3 regions of the Brevundimonas sp. 1080 genome follow, and region 3 is predicted to be linked to each of the others. Evidence: predicted binding sites of a transcription regulator. Region 3 holds the regulator's gene; each other region holds the start of a gene.
What was found. The regulator LexA, encoded in region 3, represses DNA repair genes until DNA is damaged. The targets are predictions, from matches to a motif close to ATGTTCNCNANNTGTTCT.
Positions count from the first base shown of each region.

Region 1: a site for LexA is predicted at 2,581-2,598, ahead of uvrA (excinuclease ABC subunit UvrA). Genes of this name have one in related genera too.
Region 2: a site for LexA is predicted at 2,497-2,514, ahead of recA (recombinase RecA). Genes of this name have one in related genera too.

Region 1 is NZ_JBEPMW010000001.1:86,936-91,295, forward strand. Features, by position in the region: gene ABIC32_RS00425 (ABC-F family ATP-binding cassette domain-containing protein) at 1-943, opposite strand, end outside; gene ABIC32_RS00430 (hypothetical protein) at 1,119-1,553, shown strand; gene ABIC32_RS00435 (globin family protein) at 1,579-1,800, shown strand; gene ABIC32_RS00440 (globin family protein) at 1,843-2,073, shown strand; gene ABIC32_RS00445 (hypothetical protein) at 2,077-2,514, opposite strand; gene uvrA (excinuclease ABC subunit UvrA) at 2,677-4,360, shown strand, end outside.
Region 2 is NZ_JBEPMW010000002.1:771,226-775,585, forward strand. Features, by position in the region: gene ABIC32_RS09180 (3-hydroxyacyl-CoA dehydrogenase NAD-binding domain-containing protein) at 1-1,020, shown strand, start outside; gene recA (recombinase RecA) at 1,313-2,395, opposite strand; gene ABIC32_RS09190 (MHYT domain-containing protein) at 2,565-4,205, opposite strand; gene ABIC32_RS09195 (M20/M25/M40 family metallo-hydrolase) at 4,285-4,360, opposite strand, start outside.
Region 3 is NZ_JBEPMW010000003.1:406,599-410,958, forward strand. Features, by position in the region: gene ABIC32_RS12615 (anthranilate synthase component II) at 1-205, shown strand, start outside; gene trpD (anthranilate phosphoribosyltransferase) at 208-1,245, shown strand; gene trpC (indole-3-glycerol phosphate synthase TrpC) at 1,242-2,036, shown strand; gene lexA (transcriptional repressor LexA) at 2,154-2,852, shown strand; gene ABIC32_RS12635 (ComEC/Rec2 family competence protein) at 2,833-4,360, opposite strand, start outside.

The sequences.
Region 1 (4,360 bases), on a different contig from region 3:
CGGCCTCGGCCTGTCGTTCGGCCAGCAACCGGCTGCGTCCGCCCGTATTTTCGGCGCGCTCGGCCCGGGCGCCCAGCAGGATTTTCGGCATATCGCCCTTGGCGGCCTTGCGACGGCCGGCGGCGTCGCGGCGCGACTGAGCCTCCGCGCGTTGTTGAGCCTCCGCGCCGACACGCGTGAGTTCGCGTTGGGCTTCGGCCAGATCCCGCGTCGCCGCCTCGCGTTCCAGCGCTTTTCGCTCGACATAGGCGTCATAGCCGCCGCCATAGCTGGCGACGCCCAAGCTCGACACCTCAAGGATTCGGTCCATGCGGCGCAACAGGTTGCGATCATGGCTGACCACCACGACCCCGCCGTCCCAACGCGCGATGACATCGGCGACCAGCGCCCGCGCCTGTGCATCCAGATGATTGGTCGGCTCGTCCAGCAGGATCAGATCGGGCTGGGCCAGCCTCAAACCCGCCAGCCGCAACCGCGTCTGCTCGCCCCCGCTGAGACTGCACGTCAGGCGTTCGAGGTCCAGGTCTGGCAGCCCGATCTCTCGCAAGGCCTCGTCAAGACGCGTCTCCAGCGTCCAGTCCGCCTCGGCCAAATCCTCGGCCGTTCCCTGCCCCGCCAAAACCCGCGCCACAACAGCCAGCGCAGATTCTACACCGAGGGTTCGCGCGACGGTTTCGTCTGGCGCCGGCTCATAACGCTGATCCAGCACGCCGATCGTTCCAGCTCGCGCGACAGCCCCCTCAGCCGGCGCGGCTTCGCCCGAAATCAGACGCAACAGCGTGCTCTTGCCCGCGCCATTGCGACCGACGACGCCGGTGCGCTCAGGCCCGAACGTCAGGCTCAGATTGTCGAAAAGGGTGGTGCCGTCCGGCGTCCTAGCGGCGACCTTGTCGAGTGTCGCGAGTGCGGACGGGGACGCGTTTCGGCTTGGGCTGATTGGCATTGAGGATCACGAGCAGCATGGCGGACAGGGCGGAACCGGTGGCCAATGCGATGATCATGATCGTCAAACCTTCTGCAAAACGCGTCAGAACAGGGAGGATGGGTCGTAATCCCGCAATGCGCAAGTCTGGCGTCGAACACGGCCGCGTGAGAAGCTTGGCCTTGAGGAGACCCCCATGAAGCCAGTCATCACGCTCGTCCTCGTCTCCGCCCTCGCTTGCGCCGCCTGCGCCACCGCGCCGAATGCGCCGCCATCACCCCCAAACTACAGCGCCGTGCCGACCCAGGCGCCGACGCCCAACGCGCGGCTCTATGCCGCCTGCCTGGAGCAGGCCGCCGCAGCCGACGCCTATCGCCGCGCGGACAACGGGGACGGCGCAGAATATATCCTGTTTACTTGCACGGGTGCGCCGGCCGCCGCCTTCGCCACAGCCTTGATTCCCTGGAGCGAGAAGATCGGATCGACATTCCAGCGTGACGGCCGCACCTTCCGCTCGACCGCAAAGGTCGAGGCCGACCTGTTCGGCGTCGATTCCTGCTCGACCGATGCGACGGGCGGAGACGCTATCTGCATCCTGTCGTTCAACGCCGGCGACTTTCTCGACCAATAGGACGGCGGCCGCTAGACCAGCCGTCATGCAAACCCGTTTTCGCATCGACGACCCCGCCGGCGCCGCCGCGCGGCGCGAAGCCGCCGTCCAGCGCCTGCGTGACGAGACAGGTATCGACGAGGCCATGATCGACGCCCTGGTCGAAGGCTTCTACGCCCGCGTCCGCGACGACGCCCTGATCGGCCCGATCTTCGCGGACCGTATCACCGACTGGGCGCCACACCTGGCGCAGATGAAGCTTTTCTAGTCGTCGGTCGCCCTGTCGACCGGTGTCTATCAAGGCAGGCCGATGCCGAAACATCTGCCTCTTCCCATCGATGCGCGGCATTTCGATCGCTGGCTGGAGCTGTTCGTCGAAACCGCGCGCACCCTGTGTCCGCCCATCGCCGCCTACCACTTCATTGAACGCGCCCGCCGCATCGCCGAAAGCCTGGAACTGGGCGTCGCCAACGCCAGCGGCGTGCTTCTGGCCAAGGGCGAGCGTTTCGTGCGGCACACGCAGGCGTGGATGCCGGAATAAAATTTAGGCGGCAGGCGCTTTAGCTGGGGCTCCAGTCATCGTCACGTTCACATTGAATCCCGCAACTTTCCATGCGTCACCCTCTTTGACGAAGTTTGTCTGAACGTGAGCCACTCGGTCGGGATAGGTATAATCTTGACCCACGACATAGAAGCGGCCGCTCGTACTTGTCATGCTTTGGTAGCCGGTCACCGTCGGTTCGGGAGCCGTGTCGTGACCGATCATGTTGCGGAGCATGGGGATTTGCGCCTTCACGTCTGCAGGCTTATTTGCGGACGACAAGCGCGCCAAAATGGCGGATTCTCGGCCCGCTACGAGGTCTGCAAAGGTCGCCTTGGCTTCAGCATTCAAAGCAGGATCGGATTTAGGAAGCGTCGCATTGAAGTTGCAACTGGCTAAGGCTGCTGCCGCCAAAAGGCCCGCAAACTGTTTCAAATCCAACCCCCACTTCGGAGACGCCAGTCTAGCTTCGATCAGCGGGCGCACAACCCAAAGACACAGACAAAAATGTTCCCATAACGTTCTTGCTGATCGCCTATTTTCGTCCCCATATAGCGATGACGCGCCGGACCCGCCGGCCCTCCTCCGCGTTCTCCGGACAGCATGACCGAAAAGCACAACTTCATCCGCGTTCGCGGCGCCCGCGAGCATAACCTCAAGGGCGTGGATCTCGATATTCCGCGTGAACAGCTGGTGGTGATGACCGGCCTGTCGGGGTCGGGCAAATCCTCGCTGGCGTTCGACACCATCTACGCCGAGGGCCAGCGCCGCTATGTCGAGAGCCTGTCGGCCTACGCCCGCCAGTTTCTGGAGCTGATGGGCAAGCCGGACGTGGACCTGATCGAGGGCCTGTCGCCGGCTATCTCCATCGAACAGAAGACAACCTCCAAGAACCCGCGCTCGACCGTCGGCACGGTGACGGAAATCCACGACTATATGCGTCTGTTGTGGGCGCGGGTCGGGGTGCCCTATTCGCCGGCGACCGGCCTGCCCATCGAAAGCCAGACCGTTAGCCAGATGGTCGACAAGCTGGTCGCCCTGCCCGATGGCGAGCGTATCCTGCTGCTCGCCCCCGTCGTTCGCGGCCGCAAGGGCGAGTACAAGAAGGAAATCGCCGAGTGGCAGCGGCAGGGCTTCCAGCGGCTGAAGATCGACGGCCAGTTCTATCCGATCGACGAAGCGCCCACCCTGGACAAGAAGTTCAAGCACGACATCGACATTGTCGTGGACCGGATCGTCACCAAACCGGATCAGGAAGCGCGCTACGCCGACAGCTTGCAGACGGCGCTAAGTCTGGCCGATGGCATCGCCAACGCCGAATGGGCCTTGACCGCGGAAGGTGAGACGGCGCCGCGCTCCATCCTATTTTCCGAACGCTTCGCCTGCCCGGTGTCGGGGTTCACGATCAGCGAGATCGAACCGCGCCTGTTCTCGTTCAACAATCCCTTTGGCGCCTGCCCGGTCTGCGACGGTCTGGGGGTCAAGCTGGCGTTCGACGCCGATCTGGTGATCCCGGACCGCGACAAGACCCTTCACAAGGGCGCCGTGGCGCCATGGGCGCGTGGGCCGTCGCCGCTCTACACCCAGACCCTGCAGTCTCTGAGCCTCCACTACGGCTTCTCGATGGACAAGCCGTGGCGCGACCTGCCCGCCCAGGCGCACAAGGCCATCCTGCACGGCACGGGGTCCGAGAAGATCCAGTTCGTCTATGACGATAACGCCCGCAAATACGAGGTCTTCAAGCCGTTCGAGGGCGTGCTGCCGAACCTGGAGCGCCGCTGGCGCGAGACCGACAGCGCCTGGGTGCGCGAGGAACTGGCTCGCTATCAGTCCGAGACGCCCTGCGACGCGTGTCACGGCAAGCGGCTGAAGCCCGAGGCCCTGGCGGTCAAGGTCGGCGGCGAGGACATCGCCGACATCTCGACCTTGTCGATCTCCAAGGCCTATCTGTGGTTCTCGACGCTGGAAGAGAACCTGACCGAAAAGCAGATGGAGATCGCCCGGCGCATCTTGAAGGAAATCTGCGACCGTCTGCGGTTCCTTAACAACGTCGGCCTGGACTATCTGAACCTGTCGCGATCCTCAGGCACCCTGTCGGGCGGCGAGAGCCAGCGCATTCGCCTGGCGTCGCAGATCGGCTCGGGCCTGACCGGCGTCCTCTATGTGCTGGACGAGCCGTCCATCGGCCTGCACCAGCGCGACAACACGCGCCTGCTGGAAAGCCTGAAGGGCCTGCGCGATCTCGGCAACTCGGTCATCGTGGTCGAGCATGACGAAGAGGCCATCC
Region 2 (4,360 bases), on a different contig from region 3:
GAGCTGATCAAGGGCTCGGACCTGGTCGTCGAGGCCGTGTTCGAGAACCGGGAGATCAAGGCTGACGTGACCAAGCGCGCCGAGGCGCAACTGGCCGAGGGCGCCGTCTTCGGCTCCAACACCTCGACCCTGCCGATCACCGGTCTGGCCGAGGCCTCGGTGCGGCCCGAGGACTTCATCGGCATCCACTTCTTCTCGCCCGTCGACAAGATGATGCTGGTCGAAATCATCCTGGGCGAAAAGACGGGTCAGGCCGCCATCGCCAAGGCGCTGGACTATGTGCTGAAGATCAAGAAGACCCCGATCGTCGTCAACGACAGCCGCGGCTTCTACACCTCGCGCTGCTTCTCCACCTTCCTGATGGAGGGCATGGCGATGCTGGAAGAGGGTTACGGCCCGGCCCTAATCGACAATGTCGGCCGCATGACCGGCATGCCGCGCGGCCCGCTGGAGATGCACGACGACGTCGCCCTGGACCTGTCCTACAAGATCGCCAAACAGACGGCGCTGGATCTCGGCGACAAATACGTCCCATCGGAAGGCGCCGACATCGTCGCCAAGATGGTCGAGGGCGGTCGCTTCGGTCGCAAGAACGGCAAGGGCTTTTACGATTATGACAGCAAGCCCAAGACGATCTGGAAGGGTCTGGGCGAACTGGCTCCGACAACCAAGGGCATCGACCAGCCGGAAGAGCCGACCGCCTTCGCTCAGATCGACGAGCTGAAGACGCGCCTGCTGTATCGTCAGGCCGTCGAAGTGGCCCGCTGCTGGGAAGAGGGCGTCATCGACGACCCGCGCGAAGCCGATCTGGGCGCCATCCTGGGCTGGGGCTTCGCGCCCTGGACCGGCGGCCCCATAAGCATGATCGACGGCATCGGTCTGGCCAAGTTCGTCGAGACCGCCGACCGTCTGGCCGCGACCTACGGCGACCGCTTCAAGGTCCCGCAGTTGCTGCGCGACATGGCGGCGAAGAACGAGACCTTCTACGGCAAGTTCGCCCCGGAGAAGGCCGCCGCCTGATCGGTTGCGGACATCCACAGAAGACGGAACGGGCGGCCTTGGGGTCGCCCGTTTTCGTTTGGCACCACTTTTTCTTTCTTCATTCCGGGCGCGCAGCGCACACCCGGAATGACGAAAGGGGAAGATGCTCCGCTATCAAAAGAAAGACCCGCTCGACACGAGGTCGAGCGGGTCGCTCCGCCGCCCTTCGCGGGGTCGGTGGCGGGTCGCTAGGGGCGACGGAGTAGCGGTGAAAAGACCGGACCGAGCCCGGGACAAACTCTGAAAGTCCGCCCAGTCACGGATGTTGGTGTTAGCCTTCCAGATCCTGGCCTTCGTCCGGCTCGGGCGTGCCCAGCAGTTCGTCGGCGATCTTGTTGGTCGAGGCGCGCACGGCCTTTTCGATCGAGGCCGCGATGTCGGGGTTCTGTTTCAGGAACTCGCGCACATTCTCGCGGCCCTGACCGATCCGGGTGGAGTCATAGCTGAACCAGCTGCCCGACTTTTCGATGATGCCGGCCTTAACGCCCAGGTCGATGACTTCGCCCAGCTTGGAGATGCCCTCGCCGTACATAATGTCGAAGATGACCTCGCGGAACGGCGGGGCGACCTTGTTCTTGACCACCTTGACCCGGGTGGTGTTGCCGACCACCTCGTCACGGTTCTTGATCGCGCCGGTGCGGCGGATATCCAGACGCACCGAGGCGTAGAACTTCAGCGCATTGCCGCCCGTCGTCGTCTCGGGCGAGCCGTACATGACGCCGATCTTGTGACGGATCTGGTTGATGAACAGCACAATGCATTTCGATTTGGAGATCGAGGCCGTCAACTTGCGCAGCGCCTGGCTCATCAAGCGTGCCTGAAGGCCCGGCAGGCTGTCGCCCATCTCGCCCTCGATCTCGGCGCGCGGCGTCAGGGCCGCGACGGAGTCGACGACCACAATATCGACGGCGCCCGACCGAACCAGCGTATCCACGATCTCCAGCGCCTGCTCGCCAGTGTCCGGCTGCGACACCAGAAGATCATCCAGATTGACGCCCAGCTTCTGGGCATAGACCGGGTCCAGCGCATGTTCGGCGTCGACGAAGGCGGCGACCCCGCCCTTCTTCTGCACTTCCGCGACGGTGTGCAGAGCCAAGGTCGTCTTGCCCGAGGATTCCGGGCCGAACACCTCGATCACCCGCCCGACCGGCAGGCCGCCGATGCCCAGCGCCATGTCCAGGCCCAGCGAGCCGGTCGAGACGCTGTCGATCTCGGCGACCACGCCCGCCTTGCCCAGTTTCATCACCGAACCCTTGCCGAAGGCGCGATCGATCTGCGCGATCGCCGCCTCCAGGGCGCGTTGCTTGTCGCCGTCGTCCTTGCCCACCAATTTGAGTGCCGCCTGTGAAGCCATTGCCTTCGTCTCCCTTGCCATGATTCCCGTCATTCAGCTTGGGAGAGACCCGCCTGGACCCGCCCCCGTTTCGTGAGGTCGACTATGTGCATGGTTTGTTCTGGTTCACAAGATGTTCTCATCGATCAAAACGAGAACATCCAAAACCTACGACCGTTTTTGACGCCAGCTAAAGCGGAAGGCGCAGGCTGAAGCTGGCGCCTTCGGGGTCGTAAGTCATGACCGCCGAGCCGTGCAGCGAGCGGTTGATGGTCGAATCGATCAGCACCGAACCGAAACCCTTGCGCTGAGGCGGCGACACCGCAGGCCCACCACTTTCCACCCAATCCAGCAGCAGATGGCCTTCCGCCACGGACCAGTCGATCCGCACACAGCCCGAGGCGTTCGACAGGGCGCCGTATTTGGCGGCGTTCACCGCCAGCTCGTGAAAGACCATCCCCATCCCCAACGTCTGTTGCGCGTTCAGATCGACGGCCGGACCGGTCAGGCGAACCTGTTCCTCGGCATAGGGGGCCAGTTCCTGAGCCAGCATGGCGCGCAGATCGACACGCTCCCAGTTCGCGGCCGTCAGCAGGTTCTGCGTATTGGACAGGGCCACCAGCCGCGCCTCGAACAGGGCGGTGAAGGTGGCGACGTCCGGCGTGCGCCGCGCCGTCTGATGGGCGATGGACTGCACCGTGGCCAGGGTGTTCTTCACCCGGTGATTCAGTTCGTTGATCAGCAGTCGCTGCAAGCGTTCGCTGTCGGCCAGGGCGGCGAAGGCTTCGCGGCGATCGGTGATGTCGGTGATGACGCCCGACATCTTAATCGGCCGGCCCGAACGACTGCGGATCAGGCGCCCGCGCAGATGGATCCAGCGACCCGAGGCCGGCAGACGCCATTCCTGATCATATTCGCCCTCTCCCGCCAAGGCGCGCTGCAGCGCCTGGCGATGCAACGGCAAATCCTCGGGCGACAGACGATCGCCGACCTCGGTTGCGCCAAGGCGGCAGGACGGATCAATGGACAGGATTTCGCGCGCGCGGTGCGACATCATCGTCGTCTTCATCGGCAGGGTCGCTTCCCAGAAGCCGACGCCGCCGGCGTCCACGGCCGCCAGAACATTGGCGCGTTGATCCACGATCGAGGCGCCCAGCGCGAGGAACAGCAGTGTCACCGCCCCGGTCGTCACCGCGACCGCCAGGACCACCGGCGACGCCCCGCCCTCCACCGGCCCTGCGTCAGCGATCGGGGTCAGGATCAGGGCCGCCATGCCGACATGGTGCATGGAGACGATGGCCAGACCCAGGATGACGGCGGCGACCGCGCGCCAGGCCAGGCTCCGCTCCTGGCGGGCCGCAATCAGGGCGGCGTAGGCGGCGGCGACCGCAACCAGCACCGACAGGGCGACCAGCACGGGCTGATAGCTCAGGACGGCGTTCATCCGCATCGCCGCCATCCCGACGTAGTGCATGGCGGCGACGGACCCGCCCATCAGCAGGGCCGCCGGCGCCAGTCGCAAGGGGCTGGCCTGCGCTGTCCCCGCCGTCAGGAAGGCCGCGGACGTGCCGGCCGTCGCCAGCAGGAAGGAGACCAGCGTCAGGCCGGGATCATAGAAGACGGGGCCTTCGGCCTCGAACCCCAGCATGGCGATGAAATGCATCGACCAGATGCTGACGCCCAAGGCCAGGGCGGCGACGCCCAGCCAACGCAACCGCGTCGCGCCGATCTGATCGCGGGTGCGGTTGAACAGATCCAGAGCCGTCCACGCGCCCAGGATCGCTATCGCCAGCGACAGGACGGTGAACGGATTGACGTGAAGATGGTGCAAATGCGCCGAGGCCCCGAGAAACAGCAGCGGTATGCTTAGCCCGGTTTCATCGCTCGGACGACTGCGAAACGCATCCGGATCAAGCGACCAACCTGGCCCCCACGGCGACCGCGACGGCCAGCGCCAGGCTGGCGGCGGCGAAGATCGGCAAGGCC
Region 3 (4,360 bases):
GCTGGCGGTCAAGCGCGAAACCCTGCCCGACCACCTTGAGGTCACCGCCTGGACCGCCGACGGCGAGATCATGGGTTTGCAGCATCGCACCCGCCCGATCCACGGCGTTCAGTTCCACCCGGAATCCATCGCCACCGAACACGGTCATGACATGCTGGCCAACTTCCTCGAGATCGCCGGCGTAAAGCGCCTCGCGGCCGCCTGACCGTGGGCGACGGGTTCAAGCCGATCCTCGCCCGGCTGGTCGAGGGCCATCCCCTGACGTCGCAGCAGGCGCACGACTTCTTCGCCGCCTGCCTGCGCGGCGAGCCGACCCCGTCGCAGGTCGCCGCCGCCGTCACCGCCATGCGGATGCGCGGCGAGACCGTTGACGAAATCGCCGCCTTCGCGGGCGCGATGCGTGAAGCCGCGCTGACGCTGGATCATCCCTATGAGGTGATCGACACCTGCGGCACCGGGGGCGACGGTCAGCACACCTACAATATCTCGACTGCCGCAGCCCTGGTTCTGGCCGGAGCCGGTCTTAAGGTCGCCAAGCACGGCAATCGGGCGATGTCTTCGAAATCAGGCTCTTCCGACGTCTTGTCGATCCTGGGCGTGAACCTGATGGCGTCGCAGGCGCAGCAGAAGAAGGCGCTGGACGAGGCCGGTATCTGCTTTCTGTTCGCGCCGGCCTATCACGGGGCGATGCGTCATGTCGGACCGGTGCGAGCCGAGATTGGTTTTCGCACTGTCTTCAACCTGTTGGGCCCGCTTTCAAACCCGGCGTCTGCAAGGCGACAGGTCATGGGCGTCTATGATCCGCGCCTGCTGGAGCCGCTGGCCGAGGTGCTGGGCCGGCTTGGCGCCACCCGGGCCTGGACCGTTCACGGCCAAGGCCTGGACGAACTGGCGACTTCCGGCCCCACGGACGTCGCCGAATGGAAGGACGGCGCGGTTCGCCGCTTTCAGGTCACGCCTGAGGACGCCGGCCTGTCGCGCGCCTCTATCGCAGACATCCGTGGCGGCGACGCCGAAGAGAACGCCGTCGCCCTGCGCGCGCTTCTGGCCGGCGCGGCCGGACCCTACCGCGACATCGTGCTGCTGAACGCCGCCGCCGCCCTCGTCGTGTCCGATCGCGCGGTCGATCTGGCCGACGGCGCCGCGCTCGCCGCTGCCGCCATCGACGACGGTCGAGCCGCCGAGGCGCTGGATCGCCTGGCCCGCATCACCTCCACGCCGCTGGAAAGCGAAGAGCCCGCATGACCGACGTTTTGGACCGTATCGCCGCCTACAAGCGCGAGGACGTCGCCGCCCGCAAGGCGGCGACGTCAAAGGACGCGATCGAAGCCCTGGCCCGCGCCGCATCGACCCCGCGCGGCTTTCGCGCCGCCTTGGAACGCGTCGGAGAGGAAACCGGTCGTCCCGCCCTGATCGCCGAGATCAAAAAGGCCAGCCCGTCCAAGGGCCTGATCCGGCCCGATTTCGATCCGCCGGCCTTGGCCCGCGCCTATGAGGCCGGCGGCGCGGCCTGTCTGTCCGTGCTGACCGATGGCCCCAGCTTCGAGGGCGACGACGCCTATCTGGGCCAGGCTCGCGAGGCCGTCGCCCTGCCCTGCCTGCGCAAGGATTTCCTGGTCGATCCCTGGCAGGTCGCCGAAAGCCGCGCCCTTGGCGCCGACTGCATCCTGATCATCCTCGCCATGATCGATGACAGCCTGGCCGCTGAACTGCTGTCGGAAGCCGAACGCTTTGGCATGGACGCGCTCATCGAGACCCACGACGAGGAAGAAATGGCGCGCGCCTGTGCGCTCGGCGGCGATCTGGTTGGGGTCAACAATCGCTCGCTGCGCACGTTCGAGGTCGATCTGGAAACCACGGAGCGGCTGTCCATGCTCAGCCCCGTGCGCGCTCTGCTGGTCGCAGAGAGCGGCATCTTTACGCCCGACGACGTGGCGCGCGTCTCGGCTGCCCATGCCCAGGCGATCCTGGTCGGCGAGAGCCTGATGCGTCAGGCCGATGTCGAGGCGGCGACCCGTCAGTTACTGGCCGCCTGACCGACACGCGGCGGCAAGCCTCGCCGTTAAGTTGACATTAGCAAGGAACACTTACAGAACATCGACAAATGTTCACGGCCCGTTCCGATTCGTCGGCGGGCGCATGAGGGCCTGGCGATGCTCACGCGCAAACAGCACGAACTGCTGATGTTCATCCATGAACGCATCCAGGAGACCGGCGTCTCCCCTTCGTTCGACGAGATGAAGGAGGCGCTCGATCTGGCTTCCAAGTCCGGCATTCACCGGCTCATTACGGCGCTGGAGGAACGCGGCTTCATCCGCCGTCTCGCTCACCGCGCTCGCGCTTTGGAAGTCACGAAACTGCCCGAACAGGCGACGGCCGGCGCGCCGCGCGGTCGCGCCGGGTTCAAGCCCGACGTCATCGAGGGCGGCGGCGGTGTCAGACCTGCGGCTCCGATGGCGGCCAACGACACCCGCGAACTGCCGCTGATGGGCAAGATCGCCGCCGGCACGCCGATCGACGCGATCGAGCATGAAACCGCCCGCTATCCGGTTCCGGAATCGATGCTGGGTTCTGGCGAGCACTACCTGCTGGAGATCGAAGGCGACTCCATGATCGAAGCCGGTATCCTGAACGGCGACATGGTGGTGATCAAATCGACCGACAACGCCGCCTCCGGCGAGATCGTGGTGGCTTTGGTGGAGGGCGAGCAGGCGACGCTGAAGCGCCTTCGCAAGAAGGGGGCGTCGATCGCGCTGGAACCCGCCAACCGCAACTACGAGACCAAAATCTACGGCTCCGATCAGGTCGCCGTGCAGGGTAAGCTGGTCGGCCTCATGCGCCGGTATCACTGACCTCCGGATCGGACTGACGCGTCCAGGGGCGGTCGCCGCGAACGTCGGCCGTCCACACCGCGCGCCACCGGTTCGGTTCGCCCGAACTGTCGCGCCACAACTCCACCGCCCCGCCGCGCGCAAAGTCCACGCCGTCCAAAACAAGGCGATCCTGACAGGCGCTTGGAATTGAAGTGACGACGGCGCGGACGCTGACGACGGGGGCTGCGCGGCATAAGGCCTCAATCTGATCGGAGCTCGGCGACTTTCGCCCCCACCAGATCGCCACGGGCCCCGCCTCATGGGTGTCCGGTCGACAGGAGAAGCGGTCGCAGACCCAGCCCGTCTCCGACCGGTCCGTCATCGTCAGCCCCCGTCTTCGTGACCAGAGATCGACTGCAAATTCGCGCACGCCAGGCCGCACGACGACCGCCTGATCACGCTGAAAGGCGGCGTTGGTTCCGCCATCGCCAATCCAGAGGTCCGGCGTCGGTTCACGCGGCCAGATCAGGACGGCGGCTGCGAAGGGCAGTCCCAACCAGCGCAGGCGGCCCTGCCACAGACAGACGAACAATACGCCCAGAAAGGCGACCGGCAGGACATAGTTCGGCGCGCTGGCGACCGTTTTGACCGCGCCGGGCAATCCCGCCGTCCAGGCGCCGATGGCCAGCATCAGATCCACGCCCCATCCCGCAACCGCCAGGAACGGTCCCCCCAGCCCCAAGGGTTCCAGCGCTGCGCCCAAGGCCAGCGCGGGCATCAGGATGAAGTCCGCCACAGGCGACGTGCCGAGATTGGCGAGCAGTCCGTACATGGCGGTGCGGTTGAAATGCTGCATGGCGAACGGTGCCGTCGCCAATCCGGCGACGACGCTGGCCGCCACAGCCGCCGTGAGCCACCCGCCTAACCGTTGGACTGCCAAAATCGGCCAGGGCGCGGATATTTCGCGCGGGCGCTTCGGCCAGGCCTCGACCAAGGCGACCAAGGCCGCCGTCGCCGCGAACGACATCTGGAAGCCCGGCGTGACGATGGCTTCAGGCTGAATGGCCAAAACAATGAAGGCCGCGACGGCCAGCCCATGCATCGTCACCGCCTGTCGATCCAGCAGGATGGCCAGAAAGGCGATGGAGGCGGTGATGGCGGCCCGCTCGGCCGGGGGCGGCGCGCCCGAAACCACCAGATAGACCCCGACCGCCGTCAGGCCCGCCAAGGCCGCGACCTTTTTGCCGTGAACCCGCAGGGCCAACCAGGGCCAGGCCGCCACGCCCAGACGCACCGCGAAGAAGACGAACCCGCCGACGATGGCCATATGCAGCCCTGACACCGACAGGATGTGCGCCAGGCCGGAATCGCGCATCACGTCCATGTCCTCCTGACTGATCCAGGTTTCGTGACTGGTCGTCATGGCGGCGGCGATCCCGCCGGTCCGTTCGCCGAGTCTTGCCACGATCCGCTCGGCCAGTGCGAAGCGGGCGCCGTTGACCGCCATTTCAAGTCGAAGTCGCCACGGCGGCGCGGCAAGCTCGGCC